DNA from 2 places in the Reyranella sp. genome. Region 1 is predicted to be linked to the other one. Evidence: predicted binding sites of a transcription regulator. Region 1 holds the regulator's gene; the other holds the start of a gene.
The links. The regulator LexA, encoded in region 1, represses DNA repair genes until DNA is damaged. The targets are predictions, from matches to a motif close to TGTTCNNNNTGTGTTCNG.

Region 1 (4,368 bases):
GCCATCCGCTGGCCCTCTCCTCGGTCAGCGTCACGCTGGCGCTCGACGAGGCGCGCAACGCCGTCGACATCGAGGCGACCTGCAAGCTGAAGGGCCGTACCGGCGTCGAGATGGAAGCCCTTACCGCCGCCTCGGTCGCCGCGCTGACCGTCTACGACATGTGCAAGGCGGTCGACCGCGGCATGGTGATCGCCGAGGTGAAACTGCTGCACAAGTCGGGCGGCAAGTCGGGGACATTCGACGCCCGCTCATGACGCTCCACTCGCCCGTACAAGCCCAGTGTCATCCCGAGCGGAGCGAGGGATCTTTGCTCTTGGCTTTAAAGATCCCTCGCTCCGCTCGGGATGACAATTTTGCTTTGATAAGCGTAGGTGCGCCATGCTGAGCGTCAAGGAAGCCCATGCCCGCGTGATCGCGGCCTTCTCCTCCCCCCTGCCCGCCGAGATGGTGTCGATCGCCGACGCGGCCGGCCGCGTGCTGGCGGTCGCGCCGACGGCCCGCCTCACCCAGCCGCCCGCCGCTCTCTCGGCGATGGACGGCTACGCCGTGCGCGGCGAGGACGTGCCGGCCGCGCCGACGACGCTCACCCTGGTCGGTGAAGCGGCCGCCGGCGGGTCGTACGATCACGCGCTGAAGCCCGGCGAAACCGTCCGCATCTTCACCGGCGGCCCGCTGCCGATGGGGGCGGATTCGATCGTCATCCAGGAAGACACCCAGGCCAACGGCGACAGGATCACCATTCTCGAAGCGCCGATCCCCGGCCGGCACGTCCGCAAGGCCGGCCTCGACTTCAGTGCCGGGGAGTCGCCACTGGCGGCCGGCCGCACGCTCACCACGCGCGACGTGGGCCTCGCCGCGGCGATGAACCTGCCGTGGCTCACGGTGCACAGGAAGCCGCGGGTGGCGATCCTCTCGACTGGCGACGAGCTGGTGATGCCGGGCGAGCCGGTCGGCCGCAACCAGATCGTCTCCTCCTCCGGCATCGCCGTGGCGGCCCTGGTGAAAGGCTGGGGCGGCGACCCGACCCTGTTCGACATCGCACGCGACGACGCGGCACTGATCCAGGACCGCATCGCCGCCGGCACGCAGCACGACATCCTGATCACACTCGGCGGCGCCTCGGTCGGCGATCACGATCTGGTGCAGGACGCGCTGATGGCGCAGGGCTTCGCGATGGATTTCTGGAAGATCGCGATGCGCCCCGGCAAACCGCTGATGTTCGCCGCCAGGGACCGCGCCCGCGTGCTCGGCCTGCCGGGCAACCCGGTCTCGACCATGGTCTGTTCGCTGCTGTTCCTGAAACCCGCGATGGAGCGGATGATGGGCCAGGCCGGTGACTTGCCGGCGACCGTCCCGGCGCGCCTCGCGGTCGACGTCAAGGCCAACGACCAACGGCAGGACTACGTCCGCTCCCTGGCGACACGTCAGCCCGACGGCAGCCTGACCGTCGAGCCCCACAAGGTGCAGGACAGCTCGATGCTGTCGGTCCTGGCATGGTGCAACGCCCTGCTCATCCGACCACCGCACGATCCGGCCAAGAAGGCCGGTGACACCGTGCGGATTGTGGATCTTTCTGTTCTCCCCGGTGGCTATTGATCCCCAGTGTTCCTGGGAAAAGTTGACCAATCCCCAGAACTAAACTAGAACATGTGTCGGGTTTCGGGATTTGTTCCGAAATCTGGTAAGCGTTCCGGGGAGAAGACGGTGCTAACCCGCAAACAAAACGAATTGCTCCTGTTCATCAACAAGCGCCTCAACGAGGGCGGCGTTTCGCCGTCGTTCGACGAGATGAAGGAGGCGCTGCGGCTCAAGTCGAAGTCCGGCATCCACCGCCTGATCACCGGGCTGGAGGAGCGCGGCTTCCTGCGCCGCCTGCCGCATCGTGCGCGCGCGCTGCAGGTGTTGAAGCTGCCGGAGGCGGCTGCCATGCCGGCGTCCAACGTCACGCCGCTGCTCGACTCGCGCCGCGGCATGGCCGAGCCACGCGAAGGGTTCGTGCCGCAGATCGTGCGCGGCGAGCGGATGCCGCTGGCCGGCGCCATTCTGGCGGCCAATGAGGCGCAGGCGCTCAGCCTGCCGCTCTACGGCCGGATCGCCGCCGGCACGCCGATCGAGGCGCTGCGCGACAATTCCACCACCGTCGACGTGCCGGTCTCGCTGCTCGGTTCGGGCGCGCACTATTGCCTCGAGGTGCAAGGCGATTCGATGGTCGAGGCCGGCATCCAGAACGGCGACATCGCCATCATCCGCAGCGCCGACTCGGCCGAGTCGGGCGAGATCGTCGTCGCCTTGATCGACGACAGCGAGGCGACGCTCAAGCGCCTGCGCAAGAAGGGCGCCTCGATCGCGCTCGAGCCAGCCAATGCCGCCTACGAAACCCGCATCTTCGGACCCGACCGGGTCAAGATCCAGGGTCGCCTCGCGGGCCTCTATCGCCGTTATCATTAATGCTGGGAGCGCGGCTCTCCAGAGCCGCCATGATCATGAGCGGCTCTGGAGAGCCGCGCTCCCAGCGCACCCGTTGCGCCTCCGCGAGACACGTGTTCAAACGTGTCCATGACCGAATATACGCGTCGTCTCCTTTTGACGGGCGCGGCTGCCGCCCTCGCCGCTCCGGCCATCGCGCGCGCCGACACCTGGCCAAGCCGACCGATCCGCTGCATCGTCGCCTTGCCGCCCGGAGGGGGCACCGACGCCACGGGACGGATTGCCATGCAGTACCTCTCGGAGGCACTTGGGCAGCCCATCGTCATCGAGAACAAGCCGGGTGCCGGCGGGACGATCGGTAGCGACATCGTCGCCAAAGCCGCACCCGACGGCTACACGTTCGGTATCGCGACCTCGAGCAGCCATGCCGCCGCGCCGGTGTTCCGCAAGGACCTGCCCTACGATCCGGTGAAGTCCTTCACAGCGGTCACGATGATCGGCACGACATCCTACATTCTGATCGGGGGACCGGCCGCCGGCGCCAAGGACCTCCCGACCTTCATCGCCAACACCAGGGCACAGCCCGGCAAGGTCGCCTGCGCCTCGCTCGGCCCCTCGACGCTGGGCTATCTGTTGACGCGCCAGTTCGAGCAGATCGCCGGCCTCAAGATGATCGATGCGCCGTACAAGGGCGCGGCCGCGGTCTATCCCGACCTGATGAACGGCACCGTCGCGGTGATGCTCGACAATCCCTCGGGCTCGGCCGGGCTGGTGCGTGAGAACCGCCTGACCGGTTTCGCGGTCACACGACCGTCGGCTGCGGTGCCGAACGTGCCGACCTTCGACAGCCTCGGCGTGAGGAATTTCCAGGACGTGTTCTGGTACTGCATCGTGGCGCCGCCCGGCCTGCCGCCAGAGATCGCCGAGCGCGTCCAGAAGATCCTGGCACAGGCGCTGCTCGCCGATCCCGGCCGCGGCAGGCTGCGCGCGATCGATGTCGAGCCGGTGGTGTCGACGCCGGCCGATTTCGGCGCGACCATGGCGCGCGAGACGAAGCAGTGGCGCGACCTCGCCGATCGCCTCGGCATCAAGCCCGAATAGGAGCCCGATCATGATGGATGGCAGCCCCGCCCTCGCCTTTCGCGTCAACGAGCTGACGCCCGACCCGAGCGTCTCGTTCGATCCGAAGGTTGTGAAGGACTACGTCACCTACGCTCACCGGATCGCCAACCGCGGCCTGGTCAACAGCAGCGTCGGCGGCATGGTGATCCGCGTCGCCCATCCCAACCATTCCGACGGCGTGTGCTACGCAAAGCCCCAGGGCATCAGCCTCGAGGAAGTCGAGGCTGACGACCTCGTCATCACCGACATCCCCTATGGCCGGATCCTGGCCGGCGAACGCGCGACCACCGTCGGCCACCAGATGAACCGCGAGATCCTGCGCCTGCGGCCGGACGTCAACGCGGTGATCCATCTCCACCACGACGAGATGATCGCCTTCATGGCGGCGGGCTATGAAAAGATCAACTCGTACAGCCTGACCTACGGCTACCTGATGCAGAAGCCCGCACACTACCTGCCGGCCAGCATCAACGTCGAAGAGGATGTCGGACCGATCAAGGAGTTCATCCAGGACACCAACTGCATCATCATGAAGCGCCACGGCTTCACGGTGCTCGGCCGCACCGTGTCGGAGGCCTATCACCGCACCTGCGTGCTGGTGAGCGAGATCAAGCGCAACATCATCGTCGAGATGCTGTGCGCGGCCAACGGCAGGACGCCGGAAACCGTCACCGACGAGGAGATGGCTTACATGGCCACTCACGGCGATTCGGTGATGTATCCGAAGGTAATCAAGGCGAAGGGATAAGGTCTGTCATCCCGAGCACAGCGAGGGATCCTTCTGGAGCGGGTAAGGATCCCTCGCTGCGCTCGGGATGA
Region 2 (4,368 bases), 3.7 Mb from region 1:
GGGGTGCGAATACGCCGGCTTCCCGGGCGAGGTTGTTCAGCTCGATCCGCAGCTCGTCGGTCGGTCCGTGCGACGTCCAGCGCGGGTCTTTCTCATAGGGGATGACCTTGGCGACGACGAAGGCCTTGGTCTTCTCGGCAAGCTCGACGAACTCGGTCGGTGGGGCGAAGTTTATGTCCATGCCGGACAGTAGCATGCTCGGCAGCGAATGATCATGGTCAACGGACCGCGGCAATCACACGAAGCTCGGCCGCGTCCGCAGCGTCTCGCGATCGAAGCCGGAGATCTTCTTGTAGCGCTCGAGGATCGCCTCCAGCTCGGCCATCGGAATGAGCTCCTCGAGGCGGTCGAAGCGCTTCCCGCCGGAGCGGTTCCAGACCTCGCGCAAGATGGCATCGGGCGGATCGGTGCGGTTGGTGAGGACGACCTTGGACGTCGCCGGATTGCGCACCGCCTCGTAGGCGGTGAGCGCGGCCGGCGTGGCGCCGAGCGTCTTGATCCGGCCGGTGAGGAAGCGCGCGTCGACGATCGCTTGGCCCGCGCCGTTGGACCCGCGCGGATACATCGGGTGCGCGGCGTCACCCAGGAGTGTGATCCGGCCGAAGCTCCAGCGCTCCAGCGGGTCGCGGTCGACCATCGGATATTCGAGGATCTCCGCGGTCGCCTCGATCATGCCGGTGATGTCGAGGAAATCGAACTTCAGCCCTGCGAAGGCCGGCATCATATCCTCGAGCCGGCCGCGCCCGGTCCAGTCCTGGCGCACCGCCTCGGGCCGCTCCAGCTCGGCGACCCAGTTGATCAGCGGTTTCCCGCCGGTCTCCGGCGCGCCGCGGCGGACCGGATAGATCACGGTCTTGCCGACCGTCATCCAGCCGGTCGAGATCATGGTGTCGCCGCCGAGGAAGGGCGGCCAATGCACCGCGCCGCGCCACATGTTGACGCCGGAGTATTTCGGCGGGCCTTCGTCGGGGAACAGCTGGCGGCGCACCGCCGAATGGATGCCGTCGCAGGCGATCGCGACCTTGCCGTGCGTGAAGTGGCCGTTGTCGAAATGCAGGGTGGCGCGCGTGGCATTCTGGTCGAGGCGCGTGACCTTGTGGCCGAGCCGCACCGCGTCCTCGCCCAGCCGCTCGCGGGTGGCGTCGAGCAGCACCCTGTGCAGATCGGCGCGATGGATCGAGAGCTGCGGCCAGTCGTAGCCTGCATAGCGGCCGCGGGCGTCGCTGATGATCGGCTGGCCGTGGCGGCTGTAGTAGGCGAGCGTGCGCGTCTCGATGGCGTGCGCGGCGAGCCTGTCGGCGAGGCCCAGCTCGGAGAGCTCGCGCATGGCATGCGGCAGCAGGTTGATGCCGACACCCAACGGATGAATCTCGGGCGCGGCCTCGAACACGCGGCACGAGATGCCGGCCTGGTGGCAGCTGAGCGCCAGGGTCAAGCCGCCGATGCCGCCGCCGACGATCAGCACATCGGGGGAGGAGGTTGGGGCGCTCATTCGGCAACGATCCCGCGGCTGGCGACGATCTCGGCCCAGCGCTTGCGGTCACGCGCCACGATTGTTTCCAGCGCGTCCGGCGTCGAGGTGGTCGGGACCATGCCTTGCGCCTCGAAGATGGTCCTGGCGTCGGCACTGCCCAGGATGTCGGAAACCTCGCGATTGAGACGCTCGACCAGCGGCGTGGGTGTGGCCTTCGGGGCGAACAGGCCGTACCACATGTCGACATCGGCGCCGACCAGGCCGGCCTCGATCAAGGTCGGCACGTCGGGCAGCTGCGGCTGGCGTCGGGGACTGCCGGCGGCGATCGCCTTCAGCTTGCCGCCGCGGATGTACTGGGCCGAAACATGGACCGGCAGGAACATGTAGCCGATCTGGCCGCCCAGCAGGTCCTGAACCGCACCGGCCGTGCCCTTGTACGGTACGTGCAGCAGCTCGATGCCGCTCGCCTGCTCGACCAATGCCATCGACAGGTGATGCGGTGTGCCGACACCAGGGCTGCCGTAGGTCAGCTTGCGCGGGTTGGCCTTCGCGGCGGTGACCAGCTCGGCCAGCGTATTTGCCGCTTGGGCGGGGTTTGCGACCAGCACCAGCGAGCCCCAGGCGGTCAGGCTGATCGGCGCGAAGTCGGTCACCGGGTCGTAGGGCAGGTTCTTGAACAGGCTGGCGTTCATGACCAGCGTGTTGACCGAGGACATCAGGGTCAGTCCGTCGGGCTTGGCACGCGCGACCTGCTGGCTGCCGATATTGCCCGAGGCGCCGGGGACGTTGTCGACGACGACCGGCTGGCCGAACCTGGGCGACAGTTTTTCTGCCACGAAGCGGGCGACGATGTCGGGACCGGTGCCCGGGGTGAAAGGCACGACGATACGCACCGGCTGGTCGGGCCAGGCGAAGGCTGCCGGCGCTGCCATGACGCCCGCGACGAGCGGCAGAAAGGAACGACGATACATGGCCGGCATTCAATCAGCCGGCTCGGCGCGCGTCGATACAACTTACACGTGTTTTACTTTATCGTAGATCGTTCTATACTTGTTCTTGTTGGGACAGGAGATGTCATGCAGGCACGGGTGCAGACGGTAGCATTCCAGGGCGTAGAGGTGGTGCCGGTCGATGTGCAGGTGATGATCGCCCCCGGCACCCTCGCCTTCGCCATCGTCGGGCTGGCGGACAAAGCGGTCGGCGAAAGTCGCGAGCGGGTGCGCGCGGCGTTGCGGGCGCTTGGGCTGGCTCTGCCGCCGCAGCGCATCGCGGTCAATCTCTCGCCGGCCGATCTTGCCAAGGAAGGCAGCCATTACGACCTGCCGATCGCGCTGGCGCTGCTCGCCGCGATGGGTGTGATCGCCAGGGAGAGCCTGTCGGGCCTGGTCGCGCTGGGCGAGCTGGCGCTCGACGGCTCGCTGTCGCGGGTGCCCGGCGTCCTGCCGGCCGCGCTCTATGCCTCGCAGAGCGAGCGCGGCGTGATCTGTCCGGCGGCCTGCGGTGGCGAGGCGGCGTGGGCCGGCGAGCATGTCGAGATCGTTGCCGCCCCATCGCTGCTCGCCCTGATCAATCATCTGCGCGGCCAGCAGACCCTGCTGCGGCCGCAGTCCGTCGCTGCGGACGACACGGCCAAGTACCCCGATCTCGTCGATATCAAGGGCCAGGAGACGGCCAAGCGCGTGCTCGAGGTTGCGGCGGCCGGGGGCCACAATCTCTTGATGATTGGCCCGCCGGGCTCGGGCAAGTCGATGCTGGCTGCGCGCTTGCCCGGCCTGCTGCCGCCGCTCGAAGCGGACGAGGCGCTCGAAGCCACGATGGTGCGCTCCCTGGCCGGTGAGACCGGCGACGGCAAGCTCTCCCTGCGCCGCAGCTTCCGCGATCCGCATCATTCGGCGACCTTGCAGGCGCTGGTCGGCGGCGGTCACCGCGCCCGGCCGGGAGAAGTGTCGCTCGCGCACCATGGAGTGCTTTTTCTGGATGAATTGCCCGAGTTCAACCGCACTACGCTCGAGGCCCTGCGGCAGCCGATGGAGACCGGAAGAGTGACTGTGGCGCGCGCCAATGCACATGTGACCTATCCGGCGCGGTTCCAGATGGTGGCCGCGATGAATCCCTGCCGCTGCGGCCAGAATTGCCGCCGCGGCCCGCGTTGCGGGCTCGAGTACCAGGGCAAGCTGTCGGGCCCTTTGCTCGACCGTATCGATCTCTGCATCGATGTCCCCCGGGTCGAGGCCGCCGATCTCGCCTTGCCGCCGCCGGCCGAGAGTTCCGCCGATGTCGCCGCGCGCGTGGCGGCGGCGCGCGCCGTCCAGCGCGAACGGTTGGCGAAGCTCCGGTCCACGCTCACGGAGGTCGAAGCGGAGCCCAGTGCCGGCCTGCTGTCCGACTGGGCGCGCGGCTGGTCGAGGCCGCGGTGCAACGCCGACACCGACGGCAAGCTCCTCGCGGCGATCGCCGAGCCCGACGCCGAAGGCCGGGCGCTGCTGACCCGCGCCGCCGAACGGCTCGGCCTGTCGGCCCGCGCCTGGCATCGCACCTTGCGGGTCGCGCGTACGCTCGCCGATCTCGACGGCTCCGATCCCGTGCGGCGGCTGCATATCGCAGAGGCGTTGAGCTATCGCCGCCAGGAGCCGCGGAACATTCTGGCAGCCTGACGCGACGCCGTCTCTCATCCAGCAATGGTCCGACCGAAGGCTAGCTCCAAATCGCGATCTCGACGCCAGGATCGGCATCACGTCAATGATCGGTGTCAATGACATCGCCTCCGAGGTGTTCATCCTGGCTGATACGCCGGCGCTGGTGAACTTCGCCCTGAGGGATTCCAACATCATGCGGTTGTCGATGTGGTCGGTGACGCGCGTAGTGGCGCCCGAATTTCGGAATCTCTTGCCGCT

Region 2: the regulator LexA is predicted to act here: its motif matches at 2,515-2,532, upstream of ACQY8M_RS06390 (YifB family Mg chelatase-like AAA ATPase).

Annotation. Positions count from the first base shown of each region.
Region 1 covers NZ_OZ257242.1:5,052,532-5,056,899, reverse strand. Annotated here, with positions in the region: gene moaC (cyclic pyranopterin monophosphate synthase MoaC) at 1-254, shown strand, start outside; gene ACQY8M_RS24615 (molybdopterin molybdotransferase MoeA) at 379-1,596, shown strand; gene lexA (transcriptional repressor LexA) at 1,705-2,448, shown strand; gene ACQY8M_RS24605 (Bug family tripartite tricarboxylate transporter substrate binding protein) at 2,557-3,528, shown strand; gene ACQY8M_RS24600 (class II aldolase/adducin family protein) at 3,539-4,297, shown strand.
Region 2 covers NZ_OZ257242.1:1,319,939-1,324,306, forward strand. Annotated here, with positions in the region: gene ACQY8M_RS06375 (acyl-CoA dehydrogenase family protein) at 1-181, opposite strand, end outside; gene ACQY8M_RS06380 (flavin-dependent oxidoreductase) at 236-1,492, opposite strand; gene ACQY8M_RS06385 (Bug family tripartite tricarboxylate transporter substrate binding protein) at 1,489-2,445, opposite strand; gene ACQY8M_RS06390 (YifB family Mg chelatase-like AAA ATPase) at 2,551-4,128, shown strand; gene ACQY8M_RS06395 (hypothetical protein) at 4,214-4,368, shown strand, end outside.